DNA from 4 places in the Terrabacter sp. P2_E3 genome. Region 1 is predicted to be linked to each of the others. Evidence: predicted binding sites of a transcription regulator. Region 1 holds the regulator's gene; each other region holds the start of a gene.
What was found. Region 1 encodes LexA, which represses DNA repair genes until DNA is damaged. Its sites were predicted from a motif close to TCGAACANNTGTTCGA; they were not measured.
Positions count from the first base shown of each region.

Region 1 (3,850 bases):
GTCCACGTCGTAGCGCATCCCCTGCTCCCTTCCGAGGACAGCCACGCTAGGCAAGGCGTCCGAGGACTCGAGCCCGTCATCCACAGGGGTCGGGAACGGCAGGTGCGGGCACAGCAGGACGCCGCACCCCCGTCAGGGGTGCGGCGTCCGGGGCAGGAACGGCGGGGTCGAAGCGCCGCTACCGCCAGCCGCTGAAGGTGGAGCCAACGCGGCGGATCGGAAGGGCCGGGACGGGCGCAGCCGGACACACGGCATACGTCCCCGGCCGGCCCAGGAGGCCCCGGTTCAGCGACCCGGGACGACGAGCTGCTGGCCGGCGTGGATCGAGGTGGTGCTGAGCGCGTTGGCGATCTGCAGCTCGACGACACCCTCGGCCGCGGTCAGCTCAGGCAGCTCGCGGGCGGCGATGCCCGACAGGGTCTGGCCGGACCGGACCGTGATCGTGCGCGGCTCGCCCGTGGCCGACGCGAGCTGACCGGCGAGTCCGACGCCGAGGAGGGAGACGACGCCCGCGACGAGGAGCGTCACGACGAGGCGACCGAAACGCGTCAGGCGCATCGGCGGCCTCGCGGCACGCACCGCACGAGCGGCCTCCGGCCCGGTGGGGACGAGGACGAGACGGGGCCGACCGGTCGGCTGCGACCGCGCGGGCTCCTCGGTGTGCGGCTGACGAACGGCCTCGAGGACGATGGCGCTCATGGTGACCTCCCCTTGCTCCTGATCTGGCGAACACGTGTTCGATAGAACGTCTGTACGAGTTGTAGCACGTATGTTCGATGAAGTCGAGACACGCATCGAACAGGTGTTTGGCAACTGTGTTCGAACTGCGTAGTCTTTCCTCACACCACAGACCTCACCAGCCACCACTGACACTGGCCGCACACCCAGCGTCACGACGCGGACTGACGAGCCGACGAAGGGGACACCATGGGCGTGACCGAGCTTCCCGATCGCGAGACCGGCGACGGTCTCACCGTCCGCCAGCGGCGGGTGCTCGAGGTCATCCGCAACTCCGTCGACCGGCGCGGCTACCCGCCGAGCATGCGCGAGATCGGCGACGCCGTCGGCCTCGCCAGCCCGTCGAGCGTCTCCCACCAGCTCAATGCCCTGGTCGCCAAGGGCTACCTGCGCCGCGACCCCAACCGGCCGCGGGCCCTCGAGGTCGTCTCGCCCGATGCGAAGGCCGAGGAGCTCGGCTACCGCGGCGGTGACCCGACCGGGCCACGTCCGCGGGGCGACCACTACGACACCGAGACCGACTCGGGCGACGCCCGCCCCGAGGCGTCCTACGTCCCGGTGCTCGGCCAGATCGCGGCGGGCGTGCCGATCACGGCCGAGGAGGTCGTCGAGGACGTCTTCCCGCTGCCGCGGCAGCTCGTCGGCGAGGGTGACCTCTTCCTGCTCAAGGTCAACGGCGACTCGATGGTCGAGGCCGCGATCTGCGACGGTGACTGGGTCGTCGTGCGCCAGCAGCAGCACGCCGAGAACGGCGACGTCGTGGCCGCGATGCTCGACAACGAGGCGACGGTCAAGACGTTCAAGCGCACCGACGGGCACGTGTGGCTCATGCCGCACAACCCCGACTTCTCGCCCATCGACGGCGACCACGCGACGATCCTCGGCAAGGTCACGGCGGTCCTGCGCCGGCTCTGACGTCGCCCCGCTCCCCCACCCGACGACGTACGCCGTCGGCGCCCTCCGCGCCGGCGGCATCGTCGCGTCCGGGAGGCGTATCGGACGCGACGGCGCGAGACTCTGACTCGTGAGTCCTGCGAAGGAGACCGCCATGGCACCCGGCCGCACCCGCGACGTCGTCTTCACCTACCGCTACCTGCGCGGCGCGATGATCGCCCTGCTCCTCATGCTGCTCCTCTCGGTCGGCTACCAGTGGTGGTGGGAGACCGACCACTCGTGCTGGCTCGGCTCGATCAGCGCGTACTACTACACGCCGGCGCGGACCGTCTTCGTCGGCTCGCTGTGCGCGCTCGGGGCCAGCCTCATCGCCTACAAGGGGCACTCGCCCGAGGAGGACGTGCTGCTCAACTTCTCGGGCTTCATGGCCTTCGTCGTCGCCATGGTCCCGACGGTGCCGGACGGGCGGTGCGGGCCGAACGCGTACACCCAGACCCCGGCCGAGATCGCCGCGGCCGTGCGCAACAACATCTGGTCCCTCGTCGTCGTCGCCGTCCTCGCGGCCCTCGTGGCCGCCTGGCTCAAGCGCGGCGCGATGACGCGCGATCCGTCCGACCGGCCCACGGTGCGCTCGGCGGTCGTCTCGGCCGTCTGCGGTCTGGTGCTGCTCGCGGAGCTCACCCTCTTCCTCGTGCTGCGCGACCGGTTCATCGCACTGAGCCACGGCATCGCCGCGGGCACCATGGTGGCCGGGGTGATCGCCGTCATGGTCTTCAGCGCGCTGCGCGCCGAGGAGCGCCACCAGGGCGCCGCCGGTGGCACCGGCGCGAGCGGAACGGTCTACAAGCGCATCTACATCGCGATCGCGGTCGCCCTGGCCGTCGCCCTGGGGGCGACGGTGCTGGCGGCCCTGACGGTGCGCGGCTTCGACCACCTGATCCTCATCGCCGAGGTCATCATCATCGTGCTCTTCGCCGCCTACTGGGGCGTGCAGACCAAGGAGCTGTGGGACCTGCGCGAGGCCGATGGCGCCGAGGCACGTTCGGCTCGGTCCGTGGCTGAATAGCCTTCAGGACAGCGGCGGCTCGTCACCGAGAGCACCGAGCCACCACGTGCCGGCGTCGCCGTGCTCGACCGCCTCCTCCGGCGTCAGGGTCGCGGTGACCCGGAGCCACGACTCGGCGCGCCCGAGCCGCCCGAGCCGCAGCGCGGACGGCAGGGCCGAGCGCAGTGCAGCGACCGGGACGACGTCGCCCCAGACCTCGAGCGCGGCGTCCGCCACCCGCCTCAGCCGACGGTCGTCCGGGGTGGCGCCGAAGCGGTGGAGCAGCACGTTGAGCGGGACGAAGAGCGCGGACAGCGGGTGCGCGAGCACGGCATCACCGAAGTCGAAGAAGCGCATCCCGTGCGCCGTCGCGAAGACGTTGCTGGCGTGGAGGTCGTTGTGCACGAGGCTCTCCCGCAGGCCGAGACCCCCCACGTCGTCGGCCCACGCCGTGACCGCCGGCAGCAGCGCACGCAACCGGTGCGCGACGTCGTCGGCCATGCGGCGCGGGTCGTCCGGGGCCAGGGCCGTCAGGGACGCGACCCTCGCCTCGACGTAGGCCGCCGACTCGGCCGGAGGCAGGGCCGTGATGCCCGCGCCGAGGAGGTCCGCCTCGTGACCGACGAGCTCGCGCTGGAGGTGCATCGCCTCGGCGGCGATCCGGCACCAGGCGTCGACGTCGTCGTCCGCGACCGTCAGGGCGAAGACCGGCCCCTGGTCGGGCACGAGGTGCAGGCCGCGCTCGACGTCGGCCGCGACGACCGGGACGACCCGGTGCGGCGACAGGCGGTCGAGCACGACGAGCAGGGCCGCTTCGAACGACTGGTGCGGGCAGTTCTGCTTGGCCCAGTAGGTGGCGCCGTCCGATGTGACACCGCGCCACACCGTCGACCAGGGGCGCTGGTGCACCGCGTCGAGCGACACGAGGTCGGTGCCGAGACCGCCCAGGACTCCACCGACCCACTCGCGCAGCTCGGCCTCGAACGCGCCGGACGTCCAGCGGACCGACGGGCCGTCACCGGACTCCGGGAGGGCGGCATACCAAGGCAGTTCAGTGCCCGAGGGCATCGCGCAGCTCCGTCAGCGTCGGGCCGAGAGGTGCGTGGAGGCGCAGCGTCGCCTCGGCGTCGCCGCGCGTCGCCGACCGCGTGACGATCGCGACGGGCACGTCGC
Region 1 covers NZ_JBFUEN010000023.1:42,327-46,176, forward strand. The annotation lists gene AC1DW8_RS21970 (hypothetical protein) at 1-18, opposite strand, end outside; gene AC1DW8_RS21975 (LysM peptidoglycan-binding domain-containing protein) at 286-699, opposite strand; gene lexA (transcriptional repressor LexA) at 928-1,653, shown strand; gene AC1DW8_RS21985 (hypothetical protein) at 1,787-2,698, shown strand; gene AC1DW8_RS21990 (phosphotransferase) at 2,702-3,745, opposite strand; gene AC1DW8_RS21995 (Sir2 family NAD-dependent protein deacetylase) at 3,729-3,850, opposite strand, start outside.

Region 2 (3,850 bases), on a different contig from region 1:
GCCGCTTCCGAGGTCCTCGATGCGCCATCCCCTGATCAGACTCTGGCTCAGCGTCGTCGGGGCCGTCCAGGAGAGGTCCAGCCGCCCGGGCGATGCCGATCCGGCCACCGCCTGGGGTCCTGAGTAGGTGGATGGCTGCTGGCCCACGACCGTCCCCAGCTCCCACTCGCCGACGTCGCTCGACATGACAAGGACGCCGTTGCCCTCCACCGAAGCCGCGGGTCCCGCCGCATAGCTGACGGTGACCGTGCACTCAGATTCAGACGAAAGGGTCAGGCCCTCGCAGGTGGAGCCGGACACGGTCAGCGGGGCTGACGTGGACATCGCCGAGTCCACGATCCGAGCTGCGCCCAGCGACAGGGGCTCAGTGCCGGTGTTCGTGACCGTCACCGGTGTCGTGGTCGAGTCGCCCGGGGCGGCCGTCACCACGGTCAGTGCAGAAGTGGCCAGCGCGTGGGTGGCTTCCGGCGTGTGCCAGCGCAGCTCAGCGCGCAGCCGGTGTCCGTTTCCGCAGTCGAGACTCGCATCCACGCTGATGGAGGCGTAGAGGCCGTCCACGGAACGCGCCGCCCGCGACACCGTCGCGGTTCCGCCAGGCGCCGCGCCTCCCGCGCCGCTCCCGCAGAAGTCACCGGACATGGCCCGCATCTTCAGCATGCCCTCCGCGTCCCCGACGGTGTACGTGCCATCGGCGACGTCAGCAGGGAGCACCAGTGCCTGACGCCAGGATCCCGCGGAGAACGAGATGCCGTTGTCCCAGCCCTGTGTCAGGGCCGGCGTGCTCGAGGCGGTCGCCACCACCGTCGAGCGCTGTGTGTCGTCGCCGCCGGCGGCCTCGTCCCACACCAGTGTCAGAGACACGCGGTTCGGGTCATACGGTCCCGCCCACACGGGGACCCGAGCAGTGACCGGAGCTGACTCGGCGCTGTCCCCGGCCGAGTTGCGGGCCGTGACCATGTAGGTGACCTCGACGTCGACGGGGGCACTGCGGTCGGCGTAGCTCCACATGGTCGACGTCGTGGCCGTGGGCACCACCCAGTCGGCGTCATAGCCGGGGCCGCGCCGGTGGACGACGTACGTCGTCGGCACGCCGCCCGTCTGGGTGGAGCCTCGGTACCAGTTCAGCATCACACCATCGACGCCGACCGACGAGCTCAGTCCCCACGGGGGCTCGGGAAGCGCCGGGGCTGCCGAGGCGATCGCCGTCGTCGTGAACAAGGTGGCCACACTGACCACCAACGCCATGAGGCAGGCCAACGGGCCCCGCATCCGTGCACCCAACGCTGTCTCCGGTGAGTCAAGCGGCAGCGGGCCGGCCGGCGGCAGCCCCCTGGCCGCGCGTGGACACTATAGGCGGCACATCAGCCTGACCGGTCGGGACCGCGCACTCACTCTCACGTGGGTGGTCAGTCCGGGCAGAGGGCACTCTCGGTGGATCGTACTAGTGTTCGAACATGGAGATGGGGAGCGCCGGCGAGAGCAGCGAGGTCGCTGCGGGTGGCGTGCTGTCGTTCCTGACACAGATCCCCGCTGACGTCTTCGACGCGCTGCCACCGGTGGCCCAGGCGGCAGTCGTGGCACGTGTGGTGCCAGAGCGCCTGCGCAGTCTCGACACGGCGAGCGCTGAGGCGGTCCTTGCTGTCGCGCAGCGCGCGATGAACGTCCTCGGCGCCGTTCAGGACCTCGCGCTCGCGGCCTGCGTTCGCCGCGAGGAGCTCGACTTCGCCGATCTGGACGGTGAATGGGGTGACGGCTCGGAGTGGCGGCCCTCGTCGGTGAAGATCGTGGCCTCCAGCGTCGCGCCCGTCCTGTGCTCGACGCCGCGCGGCGCCGAGTCGCGGGTCGCCGACGCGCTCTGCCTCGTCGAGGACCTCCCACGCACCTTGGCAGCCGCACTCGGCGGGCGGCTCACCCAGCGGCAGACGGGCGTCGTGGCGGACCGAGCGGGACTTGTCGCGGTTGATGCTCGCCCGGCCTTCGATGCCGTCGTGATGGAGACCGGGGTGGAGTCGCTGACGCCCGCCCGGCTGCGACGCCAGTGCGAGCGTGCCGCCATGGCGATCGACCCGGACGCCGTTCATCGTCGGGCGGAGCACGGTCTGCGTGACCGCTTCGTGCGGGTGGAGCCGGGACTCGACCCGGGCACGACGTGGTGGAAGGCGTCGCTGCCGGCGGGGGACTCGATGCAGGCCTGGGGCGCCGTCGATGAGCTGGCCCACGAGTACGTGTGTGCCGACCCGGCCCGGTCGATCGACCAGGCGCGGGCGGACGCCTTCCTCGACCTGCTGCTCGGGAGCGCCCAGGTGTCCACCACCGTCGAGCTGGTCGTGCCCACCTTCACCGGTCCCTCGACGGACGACCAGTGGAGCGTTGCCCTCCGAGGTCCATACGACGCCGGGGCCGTTCCCTCCGCCCTGCCGGTGGACGTGTGGCCGGGCGCCCCGTCTGGTCGGCAGGCCCAGCCACCTGCCCCCAACGCGTTCGCAGACGCCGACGCAGCCCCGGATGCCGAGGCCGGTGCTCGCGCTGACGCCGATGCAGCCCCAGATGCCGGTGCCGGCGCCGGCGATCTGGCGTACATCACCGGTCCCCGGCTCGCGCCGGAGCATGCGATCGGGTCCGAGCTCTTCGGGTCCGAGCTGTTCGGGTGCGAGCCCGGGTCGCGCGTCGGCTTCAACGAGGACCTGTCCGCTGTCGGGGCGTGGCACGCGCACGATTCAGCGCTTGCGGTGGCCGACACCAGGTCAGCCAAGGTGACGACGAGCCCCGATCAACGTGTTGGCAGACGATGGCGACGACCGCGGCTCGGCGTCCGGCATCCGCGGTTCGGCTGGATGCTCTCGGACGTGCTGGCAGAGGTGCTGTCCGACCCTGACGTCGCGCTGCGCGTGACCCGGGCCGACGCGTTGACCGGCGTCACGGTCGCCCGCGACCCCGCGATCTACCGGCCCAACGCTGCTCTGGCACAACGCGTTCGGGACCGCGACCGCACGTGTCGGTTCCCGGGGTGCGGTGTCGCCGCGCGCCGGTGCGACCTCGATCATGTCGTGCGCTTCCCCGACGGCCCGACCACCGAGGACAACCTCGTCTGCCTGTGCCGGACCCACCACGGTTTCAAGCACCACGCCGGCTGGACGCTGACGTCGGAAGCCGACGGCACATGCACGTGGAGCTCGCCGACCGGACGCTCCCATGTGACGCACCCAGCAGACGTCAGGCTCGACGCTGCCTGAGGTGGACTCGTGGCCCCTGGGATCTCGACGGTCGCGAAGGCTCGCAGCGTCCATTTTGTGTCTCGCAGCTGGCCGTCTGCCGACCTGGCGACGAAGGGGTGCGCACGTCACGAGACGATGGGGTCATGTCGTTCAGCTATCCCGTGGCCGTGAAGTTCTCCGAGATCGATCTCGCCGGCGTCGTCTTCAACTCCCACTACCTGACGTGGTGCGAGGACGCGAAGATGGCCTTCCTCGACCACCTCGGCTACGGGCCCTACCGCTTCGCCGACGAGCACCGGCTCGCCCTCGTCCGGCACGCGGAGATCGACTGGACCGCGAGCCTCAAGCCGCTCGACCATGCCGACATCCGCGTGGTCGTCGACCGGATCGGCACGTCGTCGTTCACCCTTCGACACGAGATATGGCGCCGGGGCGAGCACCCTCTCCTCACGGCCACGTGCGTCATCACCTACGTCTGGTTCGACACCGAGGCCGGCGCGAAGGCCGAGCTCGATCCCCATTTCCGGGAGGCCCTGACGGGTGAGGGCACCGGCGACGGGCTCGTCTGAAGGCCTTCTGGCGCGGACCACCGCGGTGCTAGCGTCGACGGACGTGCTCGGCATCGGGTGGAGGCG
Region 2 covers NZ_JBFUEN010000009.1:440,783-444,632, forward strand. The annotation lists gene AC1DW8_RS14500 (hypothetical protein) at 1-1,227, opposite strand, end outside; gene AC1DW8_RS14505 (HNH endonuclease signature motif containing protein) at 1,455-3,233, shown strand; gene AC1DW8_RS14510 (acyl-CoA thioesterase) at 3,359-3,784, shown strand.
Region 2: a site for LexA is predicted at 1,437-1,452, ahead of AC1DW8_RS14505 (HNH endonuclease signature motif containing protein). Genes of this name have one in related genera too.

Region 3 (3,850 bases), on a different contig from region 1:
CGTTACACATCGACGGGGCCAGTGGTGGCTTCGTGTGGCCGTTCCTCTACCCGGACTCGCCGTGGGACTTCCGGCTCGAGCAGGTGCGCTCGATCAACGTCTCGGGGCACAAGTTCGGCTTGGTCTATCCGGGCATCGGCTGGTTGATCTTCCGGGAGGTCGCCGACCTGGCGCCCGACCTGGTCTTCAAGGAGAACTACCTCGGCAAGACCGACTCGACCTTCACCCTGAACTTCTCGACGGGGTCGGCGATGGTCCTGGCGCAGTACTACAACCTCGTGCGCTACGGACGTGAGGGCTACACCTACATCATGCGCAACATGCAGGCGAATGCTCGGATGCTCGGCGACAAGCTCGAGGCGATGGGCCGCTTCGAGCTGATCGGCCGGGAGGAGGAGCAGCTCCCGCTCGTCGCCTTCATGCTGTCCGGTGACCACGGGTACGACGAGTTCGACATCGCCTGGCAGCTGTCTGCCGAGCGCGGTTGGATGGTGCCCGCCTACACGCTGCCGCCCGACGCCCAGGACGTCACCATCATGCGCGCGCTGGTCAAGGAGACGATGAGCCGCGAGCACGTCGACACCCTGGCCCGCGACATCGAGGATGCCTGCACGACGCTGGCGGCGAAGGGTGCGGCACACGAGTCGGAGCGAGCCAAGATGGTCAGCGGCCCGGGCCACTGAACGACTGCTGCGCCCTCGACCGTCCTCGGTTCTGGCCTACTCGGCAGAGGCGAGCCACGCCCGCCACGCGGCATACCCCCCGATGACGTCGGTGGCGCGGTGGATGCCGAGGTCCTGGAGCGCGGCGGCCGCCAGGCTGGAGGTGTAGCCCTCCTGGCAGAGGACGATCACCTCGAGGTCGTGGCTCGCGACCGGCAGCGACGCGTCGCTCGATGGGTCGAGACGCCACTCGAGGACGTTGCGCTCGATCACCGTCACGAAGGGCAGCTCACCCTCGGCCGCACGCTGGGCGGCAGGGCGGATGTCGACGACGAGCGCGCCGTCCGCACGTGCCGTCTCCGCCTGTTCGGGCGTGAGCCGGTGGAGGCGACCGCGAGCCTCGGCGAGGACCTCGTCGATGGTGCGGGGTCGGGACATGGTCAGGCCTCTCGGGACGGGCAGTGGCAGGTCGGCCAGCCTTGCGCTGGGGGCACGTCCACCGTGCCACACGGCGGGCGTCGACGCGTGTGCGACCTGACGCCTGACACCCGTCCGTGGTGGCGGGATGTGGGGGACATCTGACCGGAAAACCGGCGGCGCTCTGTCGGTGTCGACGCCTACGGTCGTCGAGTGACCGTGGACTCCCGCACTGCATCCCAGGCCCCGCCCAGCGCTCGCCGTGCGAGGTGGCTCGTCCTGGCTGCCGTGGCCGTGACGCTCCTCCTCTGGGCGTCCGCGTTCGTCGCGATCCGCCACCTCGGCCGAGACGTGCCGCCGGGCGCACTGTCGCTCGGGCGGCTGCTCGTCGCGTCGGTCGCCCTCGGGGTCCTCGTCTTCCGACGGCCGCGGACCTGGCCGGCCCGCCGCGACTGGCCCCTGCTGCTGCTCTGCGGCGTCGGCTGGTTCGGCATCTACAACCTCGCCCTCAACGAGGCCGAGCGGCGCATCGACGCCGGCACCTCCGCGCTCATCGTGCAGATCGGGCCGATCATCGTCGCGCTCCTCGCCACGGTCTTCCTCGGCGAGAAGATGACGCGTTGGCTGCTCATCGGCATGGCCGTCGGCTTCGCGGGTGTCGTCGTCATCGCGCGCGGCTTCTCCTCCGGTGACTCCGGCGACATGGTGGGCGTGTGGCTCGCCGTCCTGGCTGCGGTGACGTATGCCGTGGGCGTCCTCGCGCAGAAGCCGCTCCTCGGGCGGTTGCCGGGTCCCGAGGTCACCTGGCTCGCCTGCATCATCGGCGCCGTCGTGTGCCTGCCGTGGAGCGGCGAGCTCGTCACCGTGGTGCGTGACAGCGACCCGAGCACCTTGTGGTGGATCGCCTACCTCGGCATCTTCCCGACCGCCATCGCCTTCTCGACGTGGGCCTACGTGCTGGCGCGCAGCGATGCCGGCACGCTGACCCTCACGACGTTCCTCGTGCCGTTCATCGCGACACTCATCGCCTGGGCGCTGCTCTCCGAGGTGCCGCCGCCCCTGACCTTCGTCGGCGGGGCGTTGTGCATCGCCGGTGTCCTGCTCACGCGGCGCAAGCCACGAGTGGCTCCGACCGCGGAGGAGTGAGTGCGCTCCGATCCCTTTGCGACGCAACGGGATCGGTGGACTCACAGTGTGGACAGACCTTCACAATCTATCGAACATGTGTTCCAATAGAGGGGTCGGCGACCCGGGTGGGAGGAGTGAGTTCGTGCCATTCCTCGACACCGGGCGTCCGGCGCCCGACGCGACTGACGGTGGCAGCAGCCTCGACCCCCGCGTGGTCTGGCTGGTCGGTCAGGCGAAGGCCCGCGCCGATCGGGCGCAGGAGCGCAGCTCGTCCCTCACGTTGGCCGACGAGGCCGACGAGGTGCTCACGCAGATCGAGCGCCTCGAGGTCCAGAAGGCTCGCCTCGAGGGTCGTCTCGTCGACGCGTATGCCGCGCTGCACTCCGTCGAGGAGCAGCAGCTCGCCCGGTGGACGACGAGCTCGCCCGTGCCGATCACGGCCGACCAGGTCGCCGCGCAGGAGATCGCCTGGGCGACCGGGGTGGGCGCGACCGAGGTCGCCCGTCGGCTCGAGCTCGCGACAGCACCCCGGCGTCATCGGGTGCTGCGTGAGCGGCTGCGGGCCGGTGCTGTCAGTCTCCAGCGAGCCCTGCGCGTCGTCGTCGAGACGCGGGCGCTCGCCGACGACGTCCTCCCCGACCTCGAGGCCACGGTGCTCGCGCCGGCTCCGGACGGCGCGGTCGCCTCTCAACGCCTCTTCACCACGCGGTTGCAGCGGTGCGTCCGCTCGGCCGACTCCCGTGCCGCCGAGGAGCGCCGCCGGTCCTCTCGTCTGCGTCGCACGGCGTACGGCCGCCTCGTCGAGGACGGTATGGGGACGTTCACGGTCGTCGCGCCGGCCGAGCGGGTCGTCGGTGTGCTCGACCGGGTCGATGCCCTGGCTCGGGCCGCCCGCGCGGGTGGCGACGACCGCAGCCTCGACCAGCTGCGCAGCGACCTGCTCTGCGACCTCGCCCTCTTCGGCGTCGTCCCGTCCGGCATCGGCGGACCCGCCGGCGCCGGTGCCGGTGGCGGTCTCGGTGGCGGTCTCGATGAAGAGCTCTCGTGTGCGGGCCTGCTGTCCGACGCGGCGCCTGCGGCCGTCCGCATCGTCGTCCCGTTCGAGGTCGCCGTCGGGATGTCCGACGCTGCGTGCGAGCTGCCCGGCCACGGCTGGGTCACCGCCGCCCACGCTCGCCAGATCATGACCGCACCGGGATCGGTGTGGCAGCGCCTCGCCGTCGACGTCGACACCGGCCGCGCCCTCGAGCTCTCCACCGACTGCTACCGCCCGACCGCCGCGATGGTCGAGCACGTGCGGGCCGTCGACGGCGTCTGCCGGGCACCCGGGTGCCAGGTGCCGGCCGACCGGTGCGACCTCGACCACGTCGTCCCGTGGCCGGCCGGCCCCACCCACGTCTCCAACTTCGAGTCCCTGAGCCGGGGCTGCCACAACGGCAAGACCGCCGGAGTCTGGCAGGTCGAGCGGGTCGACGACGACGGTATCTCCTGGTCCTCGCTCGCCGGTCGCGACTACATCACCTACCCCAAGGACTGGCGAGAAGCCCTCCGCGACCCGGGCTCGGGTCCACCGCCTCGATCCCCTTCAGCAGGAGCCGAGACTGCCGACGATCCACCACCCTTCTGACCGCTGGGCCGGCTGG
Region 3 covers NZ_JBFUEN010000003.1:164,870-168,719, forward strand. The annotation lists gene gad (glutamate decarboxylase) at 1-683, shown strand, start outside; gene AC1DW8_RS04010 (rhodanese-like domain-containing protein) at 720-1,100, opposite strand; gene AC1DW8_RS04015 (DMT family transporter) at 1,293-2,225, shown strand; gene AC1DW8_RS04020 (HNH endonuclease signature motif containing protein) at 2,350-3,834, shown strand.
Region 3: a site for LexA is predicted at 2,296-2,311, ahead of AC1DW8_RS04020 (HNH endonuclease signature motif containing protein). Genes of this name have one in related genera too.

Region 4 (3,850 bases), on a different contig from region 1:
GGCGAGAGGTGCCCGGCCGTCGTGACGCGGTCGAGGTGGCGCGCGTCGAGCGCGACGAGCCGCCGGGCGGCGTCGAGGACGTCGACGATGGCGGCGTCCTGCGGGTCGGCGTGGCGCACCGCGGCCGTGATGATGCTCGGCACGCCGACCTCGCGGGCGAGCGCGAGCATGCGTCCGGCCTGGCCGAGGCTGCCGGGCTGGTGCTCGGGCCCGCCGTGGCACACGACCTCGACGACGACGGCGCCCCGCGGCAGCAGCGCGACCCAGCGCTCGAGCACCGCCCGGGCGTGGTCGCGTCGCTTGGCGAGCACCGCACGACCGACGTCGGAGTCGGGCCCGAGGAGCACGACGAGCGGGGACGGCCCACCGTCCGCCCCCGATGGCGTAGGCCGTCCGCCTCGTCCATCCGATCGACCCCGGCCCTCGGGCCGGCCGGGCCGGTCGTCCTCCGCTGCGGACGGGACGGGCGGGGCGGGCAGCAGGCGCGCGTGCTCGGCGACGAGGGCCGCGGACGTGACCGGGTTGCCGCGCTCGCCGTGCAGGTGGGTCGCCGTGACGAGGCGACAGAGCGCCGCCCACCCGGCACCCGGGGCGAGGCCGGTGCTGCTGCCCCGGGCCAGCACCGTGACCCGCGGGAGCCGCGGGTCGACGAGGGCGCCGCCACGGACCGGGGTGCGCACGGGACGGCTGCGCTGGCGCTCGGGGTGCTCGGGGCCGAGGGCGAGATCGACGCCGAGGACCGGCGCGACGTCGTGCTCCATGCAGGAGCGGACGAACTTCACGGCGCCGTAGAGCCCGTCGCGGTCGGTCAGGGCGAGCGCCGGCTGCCCGAACGCCGCGGCACGCTCGACGAGCTGGTGCGGCTTGGCCGTGCCGTAGCGCATGGAGTAGCCGGACGCGACGTGCAGGTGCACGAAGCTCTCGGTGCTGCCGGCCGCGCTGCTCGTGCGGCCGCTGGTGATGGTGGTGGTCATGCCGGTCGTCACCCGCTCGCCCGGCTCCTCGAGACCGGGGTGATCGACTGCGGCAGCGGGATCGTCGCAGGGACACCGAGGAGGTCCTGGACGATCTCGAGGAACATCTCGGCCTGGCGCAGCAGGTCGTCGGACTCGCGTGCGCTGATGTGACCGCCGCGGTCGATGACCGACCGGTGCGCCGAGCAGGCGGCGAAGAAGGCGGCCCACTCCCCCAGCTCCGGGGCCACCCCGGGCAGCACCTGCCACACGCTGCGCGGTCGCGAACGTGGCGACGGCACGGTGCGGGCTGCGACGAGGGCCGCGGCGGCGCGCAGGGCTCCGAGGTGGGCGTCGCGATAGCGCTCGGACGCGTCGCTCGTGCGGCACGCGGTCTCGAGGGTGGTCCGGCCCCGCTCGAGCAGGTCGAGCACGGCGACCGAGATGGGTGGGCGGCGCAGGTCGTGGGCGGTGGTCATGGTGGTTCCTCTCCTCTCTCGTCTCATGGGCTCAGTCGGCGACCCGGACGAGCGACCAGTGGTCGCCGCGCGGGGACTCGTCGTGGGCGAGGTCGTAGACCCCGGGCGTGAACGACCATCCCGGGCTCGCCTCGACGCGCCAGACGTGCTGCTCGCTCGCCGCGGCGACGAGCGTCTCGCCGGGACGGACCTGCGCCTCGTCGGCCTCGAGCGCGTCGTGCCACCAGGCCCGCCGCTCGCGCCACTGGGCGAGGACGCCACGGACGACGTAGAGGCGCCCGCGCCAGATGAACGCCTCTGGCGGCGCCTCGAGGGACCCGGCCTCGGAACCCGAGGGTCCCGACGACCCGGAGTCCCGTGAGGACCTCGAGGACCCGGGCGGACGGGTCGACCTTCCGACCGGACCACCGGAGCGGCCCACGACGGACTGCTCCTGCTGCTCCCGCTCGCGCACTCTCACCTGCACGGCATCACTGAACCTGCGCACCACGACACGTCTCCCTCGGACACGTCGAGGCCGGACATCACGACCCAGACCACCCGCGCCCCACACGAGCGGTCCGACACCAACCGACGACTTGAACTGACAACTGACTGACAACTGACTGGCTCGGACACCGGCTCGGACCTCACCTCCCGGGCACCTCACCCGAAGAGACGACGTTCGAACACCTGTTCGATACTCGAAGCCTAACCCCTGGCGCCGACAGCCTGTCAAGACGGTCCGCGCGTCACGTCCACGCGATCCCGGGCCGCCGCAGCCGACCTCTCCGCACGCGTCCGTTTCGCCCCGCTCCGGACCGATCTGAGTACCCGTGCTCAGGTCCGTGCGGCGTCCCCGGCGACAGAGTGATGGCGCGGGTTCGGTCCGCGAACGGAGGGGCGCAGGGGTCCTGTCCGCTCACGGATCGGGCCCGTTCCGCTGCCCCCTCCCGCCGCCTGCAGCGCGCCCCGTTGCGCCACCCCCGGGAATACGGGAGCGTCAGGGACGTTGGACCTGGGCTCGGCCGACCGGTCGGGCCACAGCCGCACCGGCGCACCGCGACCGGCGCACGACCGAAGGGGTGTCGTGGGCGCCGAGCTCATCCCCATGGCCTTCACCACCGGGTGGGGCAGCGGCATCAACGCGTACGCCGTCGTGCTCGTCCTCGGGCTGGCCGACAAGATCTTCAACCTGAGCCAGATCCCGAACGCCCTGGCTCGCACCGACGTGCTCATCGGGGCGGGCGTCCTCTTCGTCGTCGAGATGCTCGCCGACAAGATCCCCTACGTCGACTCCGCCTGGGACTCCGTGCACACCGTCGTCAGACCGGCCGTGGGGGCGACGATCGGCTACCTCATCGGCCACGACACGGCGAGCCTCGACGCCGCCGTGGGCGCGGCGACCGGTGGTGTCACGGCCCTCATCTCGCACGGGATCAAGGCCGGGCTGCGCGCTGCCGTCAACACCTCCCCCGAGCCGGCGAGCAACGTCCTCGTCAGCACCACCGAGGACGTGACCGTCACGGGCGTCACCGCCCTCGCCATCGCGCACCCGTGGTGGGCCGCGGCCATCGCCCTGCTCTTCCTCGTGCTCGGCGCGTTCCTCGTCTACAAGCTGGCCGCACGCATCCGCCGCTACAAGCGCCGCTACGACGCGTGGGGCGAACGCGTCGGCATCGCCGTGCCCTCCGAGCGCCGGGAGCGCCGGGAGCGCCGGGAGCGCCGGGAGCGCCGCGGGACCGCTGCGCCACCGCCGCCGTCGGCCCGGGCCGACGAGCGTCTCGAGCGACCCTTCGACCAGGAGACCTGACCGCCCGGCCCGGTGAGCGCCGGCCACCCCCGGACCTGGGCCCCCACAGGTCCGCAGACCTCTCACAGGACCTCCCCACCCTGACGAGGGTGGGGACACAGGGCTGTTGCCGACGGTGGACACAGCTGGCACGAGGCCAGCCCATCGAAGGAGTGGAACGCATGAAGAACAAGACCATCGCGCTGGCAGGCGCCGGCATCGTGGCCGCGTCGGCGCTCGCGCTCGGCGGGGCCGCCCTCGCGAGCGCGGACGAGACGGGTGCCACCGGCACCGCCACCAGCTACGGCCAGCTCGGCGAGGGCCCCCAGGCCAACGGCAACACCAACGGCAACACCGACCCGAGCAAGCCGATGCGCTCCGACGAGACGCTGCTCACTGGCGACGTCGCCGCCAAGGTGACGGCGGCCGCCAAGGCCAAGGAGCCGACCGCGACGATCGAGCGCGTCGAGACCGACTCGGACGGCGTCTACGAGGCGCACATGGTGCGCACCGACGGCACCCACATCACGGTGCAGGTCGACGCGTCCTTCGCCGTGACGGCCGTCCAGGAGGGCGGACCTGGCGGGTCGGGCGGACCCGGCGGCCGTGGCGGTGACCACGACGGCGACGGCCCCCAGGGCCAGTCG
Region 4 covers NZ_JBFUEN010000009.1:397,763-401,612, reverse strand. The annotation lists gene AC1DW8_RS14330 (DNA polymerase III subunit alpha) at 1-974, opposite strand, end outside; gene AC1DW8_RS14325 (SAV_6107 family HEPN domain-containing protein) at 983-1,432, opposite strand; gene AC1DW8_RS14320 (DUF6504 family protein) at 1,464-1,922, opposite strand; gene AC1DW8_RS14315 (DUF4126 domain-containing protein) at 2,502-3,224, shown strand; gene AC1DW8_RS14310 (hypothetical protein) at 3,386-3,850, shown strand, end outside.
Region 4: a site for LexA is predicted at 2,097-2,112, ahead of AC1DW8_RS14320 (DUF6504 family protein). Genes of this name have one in related genera too.